4 regions of the Kocuria sp. CPCC 205231 genome follow, and region 3 is predicted to be linked to each of the others. Evidence: riboswitches for the same ligand, from Rfam matches in the RefSeq annotation. Region 3 holds a riboswitch; each other region holds the start of a gene.
The links. Region 3 has a riboswitch for thiamine pyrophosphate ahead of RF640_RS07685 (ECF transporter S component). Riboswitches for the same ligand answer to the same signal wherever they lie in the genome.
Positions count from the first base shown of each region.

Region 1: linked by a shared signal. The riboswitch ahead of RF640_RS18395 (3-oxoacyl-ACP reductase) and the one ahead of RF640_RS07685 (ECF transporter S component) in region 3 are both predicted to bind thiamine pyrophosphate.
Region 2: linked by a shared signal. The riboswitch ahead of thiC (phosphomethylpyrimidine synthase ThiC) and the one ahead of RF640_RS07685 (ECF transporter S component) in region 3 are both predicted to bind thiamine pyrophosphate.
Region 4: linked by a shared signal. The riboswitch ahead of thiM (hydroxyethylthiazole kinase) and the one ahead of RF640_RS07685 (ECF transporter S component) in region 3 are both predicted to bind thiamine pyrophosphate.

Region 1 is NZ_JAVKPP010000033.1:1,283-4,973, forward strand. Features, by position in the region: gene RF640_RS18390 (TIR domain-containing protein) at 1-669, shown strand, start outside; TPP riboswitch at 1,124-1,219, shown strand; gene RF640_RS18395 (3-oxoacyl-ACP reductase) at 1,268-2,032, shown strand; gene RF640_RS18400 (LLM class flavin-dependent oxidoreductase) at 2,044-3,360, shown strand.
Region 2 is NZ_JAVKPP010000023.1:20,488-24,178, forward strand. Features, by position in the region: gene RF640_RS17390 (hypothetical protein) at 72-488, opposite strand; gene thiC (phosphomethylpyrimidine synthase ThiC) at 906-2,636, opposite strand; TPP riboswitch at 2,635-2,744, opposite strand; gene RF640_RS17400 (hypothetical protein) at 2,863-3,252, opposite strand; gene RF640_RS17405 (recombinase family protein) at 3,613-3,691, shown strand, end outside.
Region 3 is NZ_JAVKPP010000006.1:54,102-57,792, forward strand. Features, by position in the region: gene RF640_RS07680 (ABC transporter ATP-binding protein) at 1-1,269, opposite strand, end outside; gene RF640_RS07685 (ECF transporter S component) at 1,266-1,886, opposite strand; TPP riboswitch at 1,977-2,096, opposite strand; gene RF640_RS07690 (DUF4235 domain-containing protein) at 2,231-2,509, opposite strand; gene mnhG (monovalent cation/H(+) antiporter subunit G) at 2,570-3,025, opposite strand; gene RF640_RS07700 (monovalent cation/H+ antiporter complex subunit F) at 3,022-3,294, opposite strand; gene RF640_RS07705 (Na+/H+ antiporter subunit E) at 3,291-3,691, opposite strand, start outside.
Region 4 is NZ_JAVKPP010000012.1:46,030-49,720, reverse strand. Features, by position in the region: gene RF640_RS13180 (bifunctional hydroxymethylpyrimidine kinase/phosphomethylpyrimidine kinase) at 1-252, opposite strand, end outside; gene thiE (thiamine phosphate synthase) at 249-932, opposite strand; gene thiM (hydroxyethylthiazole kinase) at 929-1,753, opposite strand; TPP riboswitch at 1,796-1,889, opposite strand; gene RF640_RS13165 (nuclear transport factor 2 family protein) at 1,939-2,673, opposite strand; gene RF640_RS13160 (Rne/Rng family ribonuclease) at 2,867-3,691, opposite strand, start outside.

The DNA of each region.
Region 1 (3,691 bases), on a different contig from region 3:
TTCAAGGTCTCCGGGTTCCTTACTACCAGCCCAAAAGATGAATTCACCGGTACTGCGGTTTCGCTTCTCGACCTAAAGATCGCATCCACGACGATTCCCTGGGAACGTGTGCCGGAGGTGATTGCGGACATCAAAGAAAAGATTCGAGTTCTTGGAGCAGTCGAAGACCGCCTCGATGTATACGCCGAAGGGTCGCCGAGCTCGACACCACCGGACACGCCTGTTGACGCGCCAATCTTCTTGGTACACGGCCATGACATTGAGCGACGCGAAATAGTCCGACGCTTCTTGGAGACAGTGACTGATCGCGACGTCGTCGTATTGGCCGATCAAGCGAATCGAGGTCAGGACATTCTTGGTAAGCTACTTTCTCACGCACAGCGGGCCGTCTTCGCCGTAGTCCTTCTTACCCCTGATGATGACGGCGGGAAGCATGGGGCGGGAACGGTCTCCCCACGCGCACGGCAGAACGTTGTCTTTGAGCTAGGGCTTTTCATTGGACTGTTGGGCCGGGACAGAGTGGCGGCACTAAACGAACCCTCAATCGAGCTCCCCACAGACTTCTCAGGAGTTGCCTACATCCCAGTAAAGGGCGAGTCGTGGCAGATGGAACTAGCGCGCGAGCTAAAGGCTGCAGATATTAAAGTGTCCCTCGATAAGGCGCTTTGATCATATGGTTAAATATAAAATGCAGAATTCGATGAAAATACCACCGAAAGATGAGTAATTAGAAAACATAAAAACAGCACCAGGACCGATTCCACCGGTCGTCGCGACACCCTACTGAGGGGGATGTGGATGGCCAGACCGATTGGATGGTTGAAGAAGTTGACGGGACGATCGCCGAAGATCCCTCTGGGTGCGCCATTAACGCGGCGGAGTATCGAAGGCGAGTTCTAGAGACAGGTCACCACAGGACTTTTCTCGGTGGACTTGGCAGTAGCCGTCCGGACTGCTGCACGATCAGGTCACACCCTGACCTGGCTCAATGTCTCATAACTTGTATTATGTAAATTAATGAATCGATGAGATCTACTTTCTGCCTCCCTGCCCGCTCTGACGTGGGACAGATCCGACGTGAGGTGCCGGCTTCAGAGACTTCTGGGCGAGCGTGTACGGTCGGAGTAGTGACACGGGGTGCCGGTTTCATCCGGCTGAGATGACACCCGTTGAACCTGATCCAGTTCGTACTGGCGAAGGGATGTCCTACCAAGCCCGGCCGACGCCTCGTGCTTGCATCTTTTCGCCCTGATCCTCAGGGAACCTCATGCAGATCGCAAAACAGATCGTCCTCGTGACCGGCGGGGCCCGCGGCGTGGGCCGCCACATCGTGGAGGCCTTCGCCGCGCAGGGCGCGCAGGTGGTCATCAACTACCGCTCCAGTGCCACCGCCGCCCAAGAGCTCGCAAACCGCTTCGGCCCGGAGCGGGCCGTGGCCCTGCCTGCTGATGTCACGGATCCCGAACAGGTCTCCACCATGCTCGAGCGGACCCGGGAGCACTTCGGCGCTCCGGTCACCACCGTGGTGAACAACGCCCTGGTGGACTTCTCCTTCAACGGCGACGCCCGATCCCAGGCAGCAGTGATCGGCTGGGAGGAGTTCACCACCCAGTTCTCCGGTAGCGTCCGCGGGGCATTGAATACCACGCAGACGTGCCTGCCGGGAATGCAGGAGCAGGGTTTCGGGCGGATCGTGAACATCGGCACCAACCTGTTCCAGAACCCCGTCGTCCCGTATCACGACTACACCGCCGCAAAGGCGGCCCTGCTCTCGCTGACCCGGACCCTGGCCAAGGACCTGGGCCCCCACGGTGTCACGGTGAACATGGTCTCCGGTGGGCTGCTGCGCACCACCGACGCCAGTGCGGCCACCCCCGAGGAGGTCTTCGACCTCATCGCCGCCTCCACCCCGCTGGGCCGGGTCACCACCCCCGAGGAGTTCGCCGACACCGTCCTGTTCTTCGCCTCGCCCTGGGCGCGCTCGGTCACCGGGCAGAACCTGGTGGTCGACGGCGGACTGGTCATGGGATGAATCCGCCACCCATGAGCACACACCGGCAACTGCACCTCAACGCCTTCCTCTTCGGCGCCGGCCACCACAGCGCGGCCTGGCGGCGCCCCGACTCCCCCGCCGAGCACCTGGGCGAGATCTCCTACTGGGAGCGTCTGGCCCGCACGGCCGAGCGCGGTCTCTTCGACGCGGTATTCTTCGCCGACGGTCACAGCACCGGCGACGTCTCCTCCGGGCCCCGCTGGTTCCTCGAGCCGCTGACCACACTGTCGGCCATGGCCCAGGCCACCGAGCGGATCGGACTGGTCTGCACCATCTCGACCACCTTCTTCACCCCCTTCCACGCCGCCCGAATGCTCGCCTCCCTCGACCACATCAGCGGCGGACGGGCGGGGTGGAACGTGGTGACCTCCATGTTCGACGCCGAGGCCCGCAACCACAGCATGGAGGCCATGCCGGACCGAGAGCGGCGCTACGCCCGTGCCGAGGAGTTCGTGCAGGTCGCCCAGCAGCTGTGGGACTCCTGGGCCGAGGACGCCGTGCTCGCCGACCGGACCGGGCTCTACGCCGACCCCGCCCGGCTCCGCCCGGTGCACCACCGCGGAGAGCACTTCCAGGTGGACGGGCCCCTGACCGTGCCCCGAGCGCCCCAGGGCAGCCCGGTGCTCTTCCAGGCCGGGGCCTCCGGACCCGGACGGGATCTGGCCGCCCGGTACGCGGAAGGCATCTACGCGGTGGCCTACGACCTGCCCGCCGCCCGCGACTACTACACCGACATCAAGGCCCGTATCACCGCGGCCGGGCGGAACCCGGAGGCGGTGGCGGTGATGCCCGGGCTGGTCACCTACGTCGGCTCCACCGAGGCCGAAGCCCGAGCCCAGCAGGCCGCGGTCGACGCGCTGCTGCCCACCGACCAGTCGCTGGCCCAGCTGAGCACCTTCGTCCAGCAGGACTGCAGCGACTGGGAACTTGACGCCCCAGTTCCTCCACTGCCCGCGCTTGAGCAGTTCAGCGGACCCCAGGGCCGCTACGCCACCATTCTGCGGATCATCGAGGTGGAACAACCCACCGTTCGACAGCTGCTGGGTCGCCTGGCTGCCGGCGGCGGGCACTGCACCATAGTCGGCACTCCCGAACGCATCGCGGACCGGATCGAGCATTGGTTCCGCAGCGGAGCAGCCGACGGGTTCAACCTGATGCCCCCGACCCTGCCTGATGCCCTCGAGGACTTCGTCGACCACGTCGTGCCGGAACTGCAACGCCGCGGCCTCTTCCGCACCCACTACACCGCCGACACCCTCCGCGGGCACCTGGGATTCCCTTGCCCCACCTTTGGAGCGCCGGCCTGACCCCACCGGCAGCACAGCGAACCCGCGGGCGCGCACAAGCGCCCTTGAGCGGGACCATATCCATAATGCGGGCAGGTGGACCGGTAGCGAGACGTGTTGAGGCAGGACGAGTAACTTCCTGCCACGCCGGCAGATCAGTCGCTGGGGCGGCCGTGCGTGCACCTCCAGCGCCCGAGTCTCAACCCACAACCATGCGACGCCTTCGCCGACGAAGAGCCCCGGTGCACGACCCCGCGCCGTTCCATACCTCAGCTGTACGCGCGAATCTCTCATTAAACGAGAGTTCTCCATGCTGTCCTGCGTGAACGATGCCGGCGTCACGAGCTCGCCG
Region 2 (3,691 bases), on a different contig from region 3:
TCATGCCTGCCCTGGTGGGGCCGGTGCAGGAGGAAAGGCCGTGGTGTTGTTGGCGCGGTGGATGCGCAGGATCACCCGTGCACTGGTACGGTCTCTTCTTCGAGGTCGTTGAGCACCCATTCCGAGAGTTGTCCGGCTGGGACGACGATCGTGGTTTCCCGCAGCTGCAGCGCATCTTGGGTCGACAGGGACCTTTCCGGGCTGTCGGCGTCGTGGGCGGCCAGTGCTGCGAGGTAGCCGCCGGCCAGTGCCTTGCTCCAGGCCGGGTAGTGGGTGTAGCAGGAGTGGGCGGGGTCGGGGCTGCGCACCTCCAGCCACCGTGCCGGCTCGGGCAGATCAACGGTGGCGGGCATCGGGCACTGGTGCAGAACCCAGGTGACCTCGGCCCACCGGCCCGCGGGGGTTTCGATCATGGGGTAGTAGGTGGCGACCCATTGCGTGGGGGAGTGGGCGTGCAGCTCGACTGCAAGGGCCCTGGAGATGTTCATGCCAACTTCCTGTGCACGGCGGAAAGATTGTGTGCCGGTCCTGGTGCCGGTCTGGGTCCAGGCCGCGTCACCGGGCCCGAGGAGAGCATAATGAGAGTTCCTCAGAATAGGCAGTGAGTCGATCATTATGGAAGCAAGCTGAGCGATCTGATTCCCGCCCGTCTTGCCGGCCATGGGTTGCGAGACGTCACGCCGGACGACTTCGGCGGCCATGAATGGTTGCGGTTTTCCGCGGCTCGGTGTGACTCGTCGGAGATGAACGGCGCCCTTCTCGAGGATCCGAGTGGCGGGGTGCGAGACAGCTTGCCCGGGGCCGGCTGTCGGCATCCGGCCGGCACTGCGCCCCTGGGAGTCGTTCTGGTCCCAGGGGCGCGACGTCTGTGCCGGCGTCAACTGCTTGGTGCTGCTGGGGGGTCCTCAGGTGGTGGAGACCGTGGGGGCGTCCAGGTAGACCTTGGATCCGGCGGCCCGGAACTGGGCGGACTTCTCCTGCATTCCGGCGATGGCTTCCTGTGCGGCGGTGCCGCCGAACTGGTCGCGGATGTCCTGGGAGATGCGCATGGAGCAGAACTTCGGCCCGCACATCGAGCAGAAGTGGGCGGTCTTGGCCGGTTCGGCCGGCAGGGTCTCGTCGTGGAAGGCCTCGGCGGTGTCCGGGTCCAGGGACAGGGCGAACTGGTCCCGCCACCGGAACTCGAAGCGGGCCTTCGACAGCGCGTCGTCCCGCTCGGTGGCCCCGGGGTGGCCCTTGGCCAGATCCGCGGCGTGGGCGGCGATCTTGTAGGTGATCACCCCGGTCTTCACGTCGTCCTTGTTCGGCAGCCCGAGGTGCTCTTTCGGGGTGACGTAGCACAGCATGGCCGTGCCGTAGCGGGCGATCTCGGTGGCCCCGATCGCGGAGGTGATGTGGTCATAGCCCGGGGCGATGTCGGTGACCAGCGGGCCCAGGGTGTAGAACGGGGCGCCGTGGCACAGTTCCTGCTGCCGCTCGACGTTCTCCCGCACCAGATGCAGCGGGATGTGACCGGGGCCCTCGACCATGACCTGCACGTCGTGCTCCCAGGCCCGGGCGGTGAGCTCGGCCAGGGTGTCCAGCTCGGCGAACTGGGCGGCGTCGTTGGCGTCGGCGATCGACCCGGGGCGCAGCCCATCGCCCAGGGAGAAGGCGACGTCGTAGCGGGCGAAGATCGTACAAAGCTCCTCGAAGTGGGTGTAGAGGAAGTTCTCCTGGTGGTGGGCCAGGCACCACCCGGCCATGATCGACCCGCCCCGGGAGACGATCCCGGTGACCCGCTCGGCGGTCAGCGGCACGTAGCGCAGCAGCACCCCGGCGTGGACGGTCATGTAGTCCACGCCTTGTTCGCACTGCTCGATCACGGTGTCGCGGAAGATCTCCCAGGTCAGGGCGTTGGCTTCCCCGTTGACCTTTTCCAGGGCCTGATAGATGGGCACGGTGCCGATGGGCACCGGGGAGTTGCGGATGATCCACTCCCGGGTGGTGTGGATGTCATCGCCGGTGGACAGGTCCATCACGGTGTCGGCCCCCCAACGAGTGGCCCACTGCATCTTGTCCACCTCCTCGGCGATCGAGCTGGTGACCGCGGAGTTGCCGATGTTGGCGTTGATCTTCACCAAGAACGCCCGCCCGATAATCATCGGCTCGGCCTCGGGGTGGTTGATGTTGGCCGGGATGATCGCCCGACCCGCCGCCAGCTCGGAGCGGACCAGCTCGACGTCGCAGTTCTCCCGCAGGGCCACGAACCGCATCTCCTCGGTGATGACCCCGGCCCGGGCGTAGTGCATCTGCGTGACCGTCCGGCCCTCCCGTCCCCGCAGAGGCACCGGGCGGGCGCCCTTCCATTCCTGGGAGGCTTCACCACGCCGGATCGCGGAGCGGCCGTCGTCGAGCAGGTTCCGCTCCCGCCCCAAGTAGGTCTCGACGTCCTCCCGGCCTTGGATCCAGGAGGCCCGCAGCGGTGGGAGTCCGACCACCGGGTCGCTGCCCGGGCCGGCCGTGCGGTAGACCCGTAGCGGCGGGTTCGCCGCCCCGCCCGGGGAGTCCGCCAGGGTGATCTCGGTGACCGGCACGTGGAGATCGCGCTCGGTGTCGTGGGCATACGACAGGGCGTGCGCATTCGATGCACTCATGGGAAATGTTCCTACTTCCTTCGCCGGCATTACCCGGACAGGTTCGACGGTCGCAGGCTGCCTCAGCCCGATCTCAGCCCCTGCAATGGGGCTCCCGTGTGGACGGCACCGACCCTAACACCTGCGTGACCACCGTCACCACCCAGACGACCACCGCATCGAGCACCACTCCTCTTTTCCTCCAGGACCGAGGCGACTCGGCTTTCGCAGTCGGCCGAGGCGGCGCTCAGGCGTGATCGGTCGATGAGCCGGGACCGGCAGCCTCGGCAGGAACGTCGTCGGTTTCCTCCGGCTCCGAGACGGTCGTGGCCTTGGTGCGGTTGCCGGTGATGACCACACCCTCGGTGGTGAGATCAACGCAGAGCATGCCGTCCTCCACGAACGGCTTCCACCGCCTCGTAGCGGTGGTGTCGATCCCGTAGTGCTGGGCGAACGCGGTGGCCGAGACAATGGCCTGCCCCGGCCCGCGCTTAGAACCGGTGCGAACCGCATAGGCATGCGGGGACGAGTCATCGGCTGGGCGCAGAGCCATGACCTGACGATCCTGGTCGTAGAGCAACTCCACCGTCTCAGTATTGCCGAGCAGGTCATGGGCGGCCTTGTTCAGCGAGATCACGCCTCGCTTCTGAATCGTGACACTGGGCGCCTTCGCCAACGGAGTCATCCTCTTGTCGAACACCTCAAAAGGCACCAAGCTCTCCCATCCATCGAACATCTGTAGACCAAATCAACAATGCCCAGCGTAGTCATTGCGCCGCAGGTTCGACCACGTTCTGCGCCCATGCTATGCATGCCCTGCACGGCGCGCATCTGCCCAAGCGCTTCGAACGCCCCCGGGTCTGTCACACAACACCGGAATCGAACCCTTTGTATGACCTAGGATAAGTAACGGGTTAAGTGACATTAAAGGGAGGTCGGCGGATTCGCGACCGCCTTGTCACGCAAACGGTCGTATAAGTGATGGAGGATCAGTGCCATGCTGGTGGGCTACATGCGGGTGTCGAAGGCCGACGGGTCGCAGACCACCGACCTGCAGCGCGACGCGCTGCTGGGCG
Region 3 (3,691 bases):
GAACTGGTGCTCGGGCTCCTGGAAGACCGTCCCCACCCGGGCCACGAGCTCCCGGCCGCTCCACTCGAGCGGGTCGGGGCCCGCACCGCGGTCGAGGCCCGGGTGGGCCCGCACGGTGCCGCGCACGGGGGCGAGCAGGCCCGCCAGCGTCAGCGCGAGCGTGGACTTGCCGGCCCCGTTGGGACCGGTCAGCGCGAGCGCGCGGCCGCGGCGCAGGGTCAGCTCGACGTCGGCCACCGCCGTGGGGAGGTCCCGGCCCTCGGCGGCGTCATTTCCCGGGCGGTCGCGGCGCCGCGCCCGCCGCCGGGCGCGCAGCTGCCGCGCCGAGGGCTGGCTGCGCGAGACGCCCAGAGCGGAGGCGCTCAGCAGCGGTCCGCCGTCCGCCCCGGAACCGGCGGCCCGGGTCCCGGCCGGACCCCCGGCGGAGCCGGCACCGGAGCCTGCACCGGGACCCGCGGCGGGGCGGGCGGGCGCACGGGTGGCGGGCACCCGGCCGGGCACCCACACCCCCGCGCCGCTGAGCTCGTCGGCCGCGGCGCCGAGCACCCGGTCCGGCGCGCCGTCGTGGGTGATGCTCCCGTCCCGGCCGAGCACGACGACGCGGTCCACGACCTCGGCCCACACGGCGACACGGTGCTCCACGACCACGAGCGTGGCGCCGCTGCGGTCGAGGCAGGACACCACGGCGTCGCGGACCTGCCGCACGCCGGCGGGGTCCAGGTTCGCGGTCGGCTCGTCGAGCAGCAGCAGCCCGGGGCCCATGGCCACGGCGCCCGCGAGCGCCAGGCGCTGCTTCTGCCCGCCGGACAGGGCCGACGTGGAGTGGTCGAGGGGGAGGTCCAGGCCCACGTCGTGGAGCGCCGCGCGCACCCGCGGCCAGATCTGCTCCCGGGGCACCGCGAGGTTCTCGAGGCCGAAGGCGGTGTCGTCCCCGATCCGGGACAGCACCACCTGGGACTCGGGGTCCTGCTGCACGAGCCCGGCCCGGCCGCGCGCCTGCTCCGGCGGCATGCCGTCGAGCAGCAGCTCGCCGGAGGCGGACTGCCCGTCGTCGTCGTGGAGGACCCCGGCCAGGGCGTGCAGGAGGGTGGACTTGCCCGCCCCGCTGGGTCCCAGCAGGAGCACGCGCTCCCCCGGCTCCACCACGAGGTCGAGACCGCGCAGCGCAGCCGTCTCCCGCCCGGGGTGGTGCCAGCCGAAGCCGCGGGCCTCGACCCTCGCCCCGCGGGTGGCGGCCGCCACCGGGCCCGGGGTCGTGGGAGCCGTCATCGCCGCACGGCCCGCCCCGACGCGAGCCCCTGCAGCACGCCGGTGGCCGCGAGGGCCCGCACCACGGCGTGCATCAGCAGGCCCGCGAGCACCGCCCCGGAGACGGCCGCCAGGACCACGTAGACCACCTGGTGGCTCAGCGCCCACTCGTAGTTGTAGACGATGTTCTCGTGGACGCCCAGGAAGATCCCGCTCACGGCGCCCGCCGCGGCCGCCGCGAGGGCGTCGAAGCGGCGGTACCGGAAGGCGGCGAAGGCCAGTTCCGCACCGATGCCCTGGACGAGGCCGGAGAGCACGACCAGCAGGCCGAAGTGGGTGCCCAGGAAGCTCTCGATCACGGCGGCGAGCAGCTCGCAGAACAGGGCGGCGCCGGGCTTGCGGATGATCAGCCCGCCGAGCACGCCGGCCACGAGCCAACCGCCGGCGATCAGCCCCACGGCGGGGGGATAGGCGACCGCGGCCGTGCCGACCACGGGGTAGAGCAGGTTCGACCACGCCCAGAAGACCACCGCGCACACGGCGGCGAGGACGGCGGCCACGACGATGTCGACGACGCGCCAGGACGACGCGCGGGACGTGCCGGGGCGGCGGGCGGGACGGTGGGTGGTGGTGTTCACGGTGGGTTCCTCCTGGGCTCAGCGAGCCGTCGGTGCCAGGAGGGGACGGGGTTCCGCGGGCCGCGCCGGTGGCGCGTTCCCGGGGAAGCACCCCTGAGATGCTCGACTCCCTTCGCCGGTGCTAACCGGAGCAGGTTCGAGGGTCTGCGGCGATCCGCACTCTCAGCGCCGCTCCGGTCTCACCGGCGGGGCGCTCCCCTGTCGTTCAGTGGCACCGAGTCTACCCCTCCCCCACCCCCGCCGTGCACGACCACGGGCCCGGTGCACGACGAAGGGGCCCGTCCGGCCGGACACCGGTGCGGTGTCCGGCCGGACGGGCCCCTGCGCGAGGTGCTCGCCGGGCCTCAGACCTCGGCCTGGCTCGAGGCCTTGGGGTTCGTCCGCGGCCTGTCCTCCATCTTCGCGATCTGGCGGGAGATGCCGACCTTGATGACGGTGCCCACGAGACCGGTGACGAGCGACCAGATGATGATGCCCGTCCAGGCCTCGTCCGGGTCCGGGTTCTTGGCGGGGGGCGGGTCGCCGGTGATGCGCGTCCACGCCGCGCCGAGCACCTTGTGCGAGAGCGCCACGCCGCCGAGCGAGAGGCCGGTGCCCACGAGTTCGAGGACCTTGGTGTTCATGGAGTGCTGCTCCTTGTCGTCCGAGGGGGACGCGGGTGCGCCCTGTCGATCCTGCTCAGCCTAACGCGTCCCCGGCGCTCCGTCAGTCTGCTGTCCGTCCGCCCGCCGGCCGTCCGGGCTCGGCGCCGGCGGCCCCGCGGCGACGCCCTCCGAGCCGCTCTCCGCGGCGCGGTTGAGGACCTCCTGCAGGTCGTCCCGGGTCAGCGTGGTCCGGTTCAGGTGCTTGGTGCGGTACGTCGAGCGTCCCACCATGTGGGCGGAGACGGGCACGGTGAGCAGCTGGAACATCCAGCCGAGGGCGATGAGCGGGATCATGACGGGTTCGCGGTTCTCGAGGGCGACGGCCGTGAGCATGAGGAGCAGCCCGAAGACCTGGGGCTTGGTGCCGGCGTGCATGCGCGTCAGCAGGTCCGGGAAGCGGACCAGGCCGATCCCGGCGGCGAGGGACATGAGCGCGCCGACCACGAGGCACAGGGCCGCGGCGGCGTCCAGGACGGTGTCCAGCACGGCGCTCACCGCCCGTGCTCGGCGGTCTGGGTGGCGAAGCGCGCCACGGTCACGGACCCGATGAACCCGACCAGCGAGACGATCACCATGAGGATCAGGTTGTTGAGGTGTCCGTGGTAGGCCATGTCCACGGCGAGGGCGGCCGCGACGATGGCCAGGAGCACGTCCGTGGCCACCACGCGGTCCAGCAGGGAGGGGCCCTTGGCGAGGCGGTAGAGGGTGCCCGCGGCGGCCGCGCTGAGCAGCACGGCGGCGACGGCCACGGCGATCTGCATCACGGGCGGTCCTCCTCGGAGTCGTCGGCCGGGGTGGATCCCGGGGGGTGGCTCGGGGCGTCCGCCGGGGACCCGGTGGGCACCTCGTCCCGGCGGCGGCCCACGATCTGCAGGCTCGCGGTGATCGGGGAGCTGAGCGCGGCGCTGTCCCGCCGGTCCGTGCCGGAGTCCCGTCCGCCGCCCCGCTCGGCGCGCAGGGCGGCGAGCTCCTCCGGGGTGCCCATGATCCGGATCCAGGCCGCCTCCACCTGCAGGGCGGACCGGCGGAAGTCCTCGGCCTCCTGGGCGCTGCGGACGTTGAGCGCGTGGAAGTACAGCGTGCCGGAGGCCCGGTCCACCTCCACCACGAGCGAGCCCGGGATCAGGGTCATGGTGTGGCCGGTGGCCGTGAGGAGCAGGT
Region 4 (3,691 bases), on a different contig from region 3:
CCCGAGCATCCCGATCTTGACGGCGTCGATCTCGACGTCCTCGGCGACCGCGTCCAGCTGTGCCGAGAGGAACTCGACCGGCGGGACGTGGATGTCGCGCACGCCCACGGTGTTCTGCACGACGACGGCGGTGACGGCGCTCATCCCGTAGCCGCCCATCGCGGCGATCGACTTGAGGTCCGCGTGCTGGCCGGCCCCGCCCGTGGGGTCGGTGCCGGCGATGGCCAGGACGCGGGGCACGCGGGCGGTCACGGGGCCACCTCCCCGGCGGGCACGGCGGTGAAGGCCCGCAGGTAGCGGGCGGCCGCGGCGGCGGGGTCCGGGTCGGCGCAGATCCCGGAGACCACGGCCAGCCCCGCGGCGCCGGCGGCGCGCAGGCCGGGGGCGTCCTCGACCCGCACCCCGCCGATGGCCAGGCAGGGCAGGGCCGTGCGGGCCGCGGCGCGGGCGAAGCCCTCGACGCCCAGCGGCTCGGGGTGGTCGGGCTTGGTGCGGGTCGCCCGCACCGCCCCGACGCCCAGGTAGTCGACCGTCCCGGCCGGCAGCGCGGCGGCGGCATCGAGCTCCTCCGCCGTGGCGGCGCTGAGGCCGAGCACGGCCTGCGGGCCGCAGATCTCCCGGGCGAGCGCCACGGGCAGGTCCGACTGGCCCACGTGCACGCCGGCCACGGGGGCGCCGGCCGCGCGGGCGGCGAGGTACACGTCGGCGCGGTCGTCCACGAGCACGGGCACCTCCCGGCCCACGCGCTCGGCCACGGCCGTCAGCAGGGCGACGAGCTCGCGGACCGGGGCGTCCTTCTCCCGCACCTGGACCATGGTGGCTCCCCCGCGCACGGCGGCGGCCACGACGTCCGGGACCGTCCGGGGGGCGCTCAGGGCGGTGTCCGTCACCAGGTGCAGGGACAGGGCCGCGGGGTCGAGGCGCGGGCTCACCGGGCGACCTCCTCGCGCACGAGCTCCGCCCGGGCGGCGATCCCCTCCGGGGTGACGGCGTGCAGCCGGTCCAGCAGCGCCACGGCGAAGGAGCCGGGCCCGGCGGAGTCGGCGGCCGCGTCCTCGGCCGCCAGGGTGTACACCGTGGTGGCGGCCACCGCCGCGGCGGCCGGGTCCGTGCGCACGGCGGTGAACGCCGCCATGAGGGCGCCCAGGGCGCACCCGCCGCCGGTGATGCGGGTCAGCAGGGGCGTGCCGTGCGGCACCCGGACCACCGTGCCGTCCGGGGAGCGCACGAGGTCCACGGGCCCGGACACGGCCACCGCCGAGCCGGCCCGCTCGGCGAGCGCGGCGGCGGCGTCCCGGGCCGCGTCGACGCCGTGGGTCGCGTCCGTGCCGCGGCCGCCGGCGCCGCCGGCGAGGGCGATGACCTCGGAGGCGTTGCCGCGCACGATCGCCGGCTCGAACCCGAGCAGGTCGCGGGCCAGCGCCGTGCGCACGGGCAGGGCGCCCACCGCCACCGGGTCCAGGACCCAGGCCCGGCCCGCGCGGCGCCGGGCCCCGACGGCCTCGTAGGCGGCGCCGCGCTGCTCGGCGGTGGGCGTGCCGGTGTTGACGAGGAGGCCGTCGGCGAGCTCCGCGAAGACCCCGCCCTCGCCCTGGATGTCGGTCATCGCCGGGGACGCGCCCACGGCGAGCAGCACGTTGGCGGTGAAGTTGGTGACCACGGCGTTGGTGATGCACTGCACCAGCGGCGCCGCGGCGCGCAGGTCCGCCAGGGCCGCGGCGGCGTCCTCGGCGAGCGCGGGGTCCGGCGGCACCGGCCTCCCGGGTCCTGGTGTGCGGTCGGACGGGGGTACGGCATCGCGCATCTGCGACATCCCTTCGCTAGTACTGGCTAGATCAGGTTCGACGGGTGTGTTCTCAGCCGCTCGTGCGGCACCCCGTGTCTGGTGTCCTGCCAGTCTAGTCGTCGTGCGGGAGTCGGCACGGACCCCGCACGGGATCAGAACATGCCGTTGGCGTGGGCCATCCGCTCGGGCACCGGCTGCGCGACGCCCCAGTGCTCCACGATCCGGCCGTCGTCGAGGCGCCAGAGGTCGTAGCAGGCGACCGTTCCGGTGGATCCTCCGTCGCGGCTCCCTCCGGGAACGGCCTCCGCGACGGTCAGCACGAAGTTCCCCTCGCCGACCACGCGGCGCAGCCGCTGGTACGCGGGCTGCGGGCCGTCCGGCGTGCCGCCGGTGTGCTCGGTGCAGCCCCGGGGGCTCATGTGGTCCTGGACGGCGTGGCGGTCGCCCCCGACGAGGGCGGCCTCGACCCACTCGGCGGCGATGCGCTTGTTGTCCTGCGTCCGCTCGTGGTCCGTGACCGCGACGGGACCGTCGAGCTGGGGGCGGGCGCCGTCGGGGCCCGTGCGCAGGGGCTCGAGGACGTCCCAGTGCTCGGCGATCCGTCCGTCCTCCACCCGGAAGACGTCGAAGCCGACCAGCGGCTCCGGACCGAGCCCTTCGTACACCGAGTGGACGGCCACCGTCCCGTGGTCGTCGAGCATCCGGACCATGTCCACGCGGAAGTCGTCGGGCATGCTCTGCACGAACTGCCTGAGACCCTCGCGCCCGTCCGGCGCGAGCGGCGAGTGCTGGACGAAGTCCTCCGTGTAGTGACGGTCCACGGCCGACGGATCCCGGTGGACGAACAGTTCCGTGCCGGTGGTGCGGATGGTGTCTGCACTGGTCATGGCGATGCTCCCTGGAACGGGCGGCCGCTCTCCCGGCGGACGGGACGGCGGCCCCGGGTGTGCTGTGGTGCGCACCACGGTACGCCGCCGCGCGGAGGGCGGGCAGGCCGGGGCGGTCCGTGACGGTCCGCGACGACGGAGGACCCCGACCGTGCCGGTCGGGGTCCTCCGTGGTGCTGCTCGGCGGGGCGGGTCAGCCCCGGTCGGCGGGCCGGCCGCTGGTGAGGTCCTCGGCCTTGACGCCGACGCCGACGACGGTCGGCGCCCGGCGGGAGGACTCCTCCGGGGCGCGCTGGGCGACGGTCCTCGCCTCGTGCCGGGCGCCCTCCGCGGCGGCCGCCCGGCCGGCGGTCACCTCGGCCTCGCCGGGCCGCGCCGCCGGGGCAGAGGCCCGCCGCGAGCGCCGCCGGGGTCGCACTGGCTCGACGTCCGCCTGCTCCGCGGCGACCGCCGCGGCGGGAGCGGGCGCCTGCCGCTCCGTGCGCTCCTGTGCCGTGCTCTCCTGGGCCGGGGCCTCCGCCGCGGCGGTGGCCCCCTCCGCGGCGTCATCCGCACCGGTGACCGCCTCGGCGGCGGCCTCCGGGGCGGCGGAGCCGGCGTCCGGTCCCCGCTGCCCGAAGACCTCCGCGAGGGAGTCCAGGCTCAGCGGCCGGGCCTCGGCGGGCTCGACGACCACGGCGTGGCCCTGCGGCAGCTCGATGACCTCGCCGTTGATGGTCAGGCGCGAGCCCTGCTCGCCCGGCGCCTCCTCGGCGGGGAGCTGCTCCGGGGCGGCGGGGGCGGTGTCCTCCCCCTCCTCCGGCTGCTGCTCGGCGGCGGTGTCCCCGCCCTGGCCACGTCCGCGGCTGCGCTTGCCGCGGCGCTTCTTCCGGGAGCGCCCCGAGCCCTCGGGCCGGGACTCCGCCGGCTGGGCGGCCTCCTCGGCGCGCTCCGGCTCGTCCGCGGCCGCCTCCTCGTGGTGGGTGGCGGCGGCGATCGTCGCGAACGCCGTCCGCGCGGCCTCGGCCTTGGCCCTCTC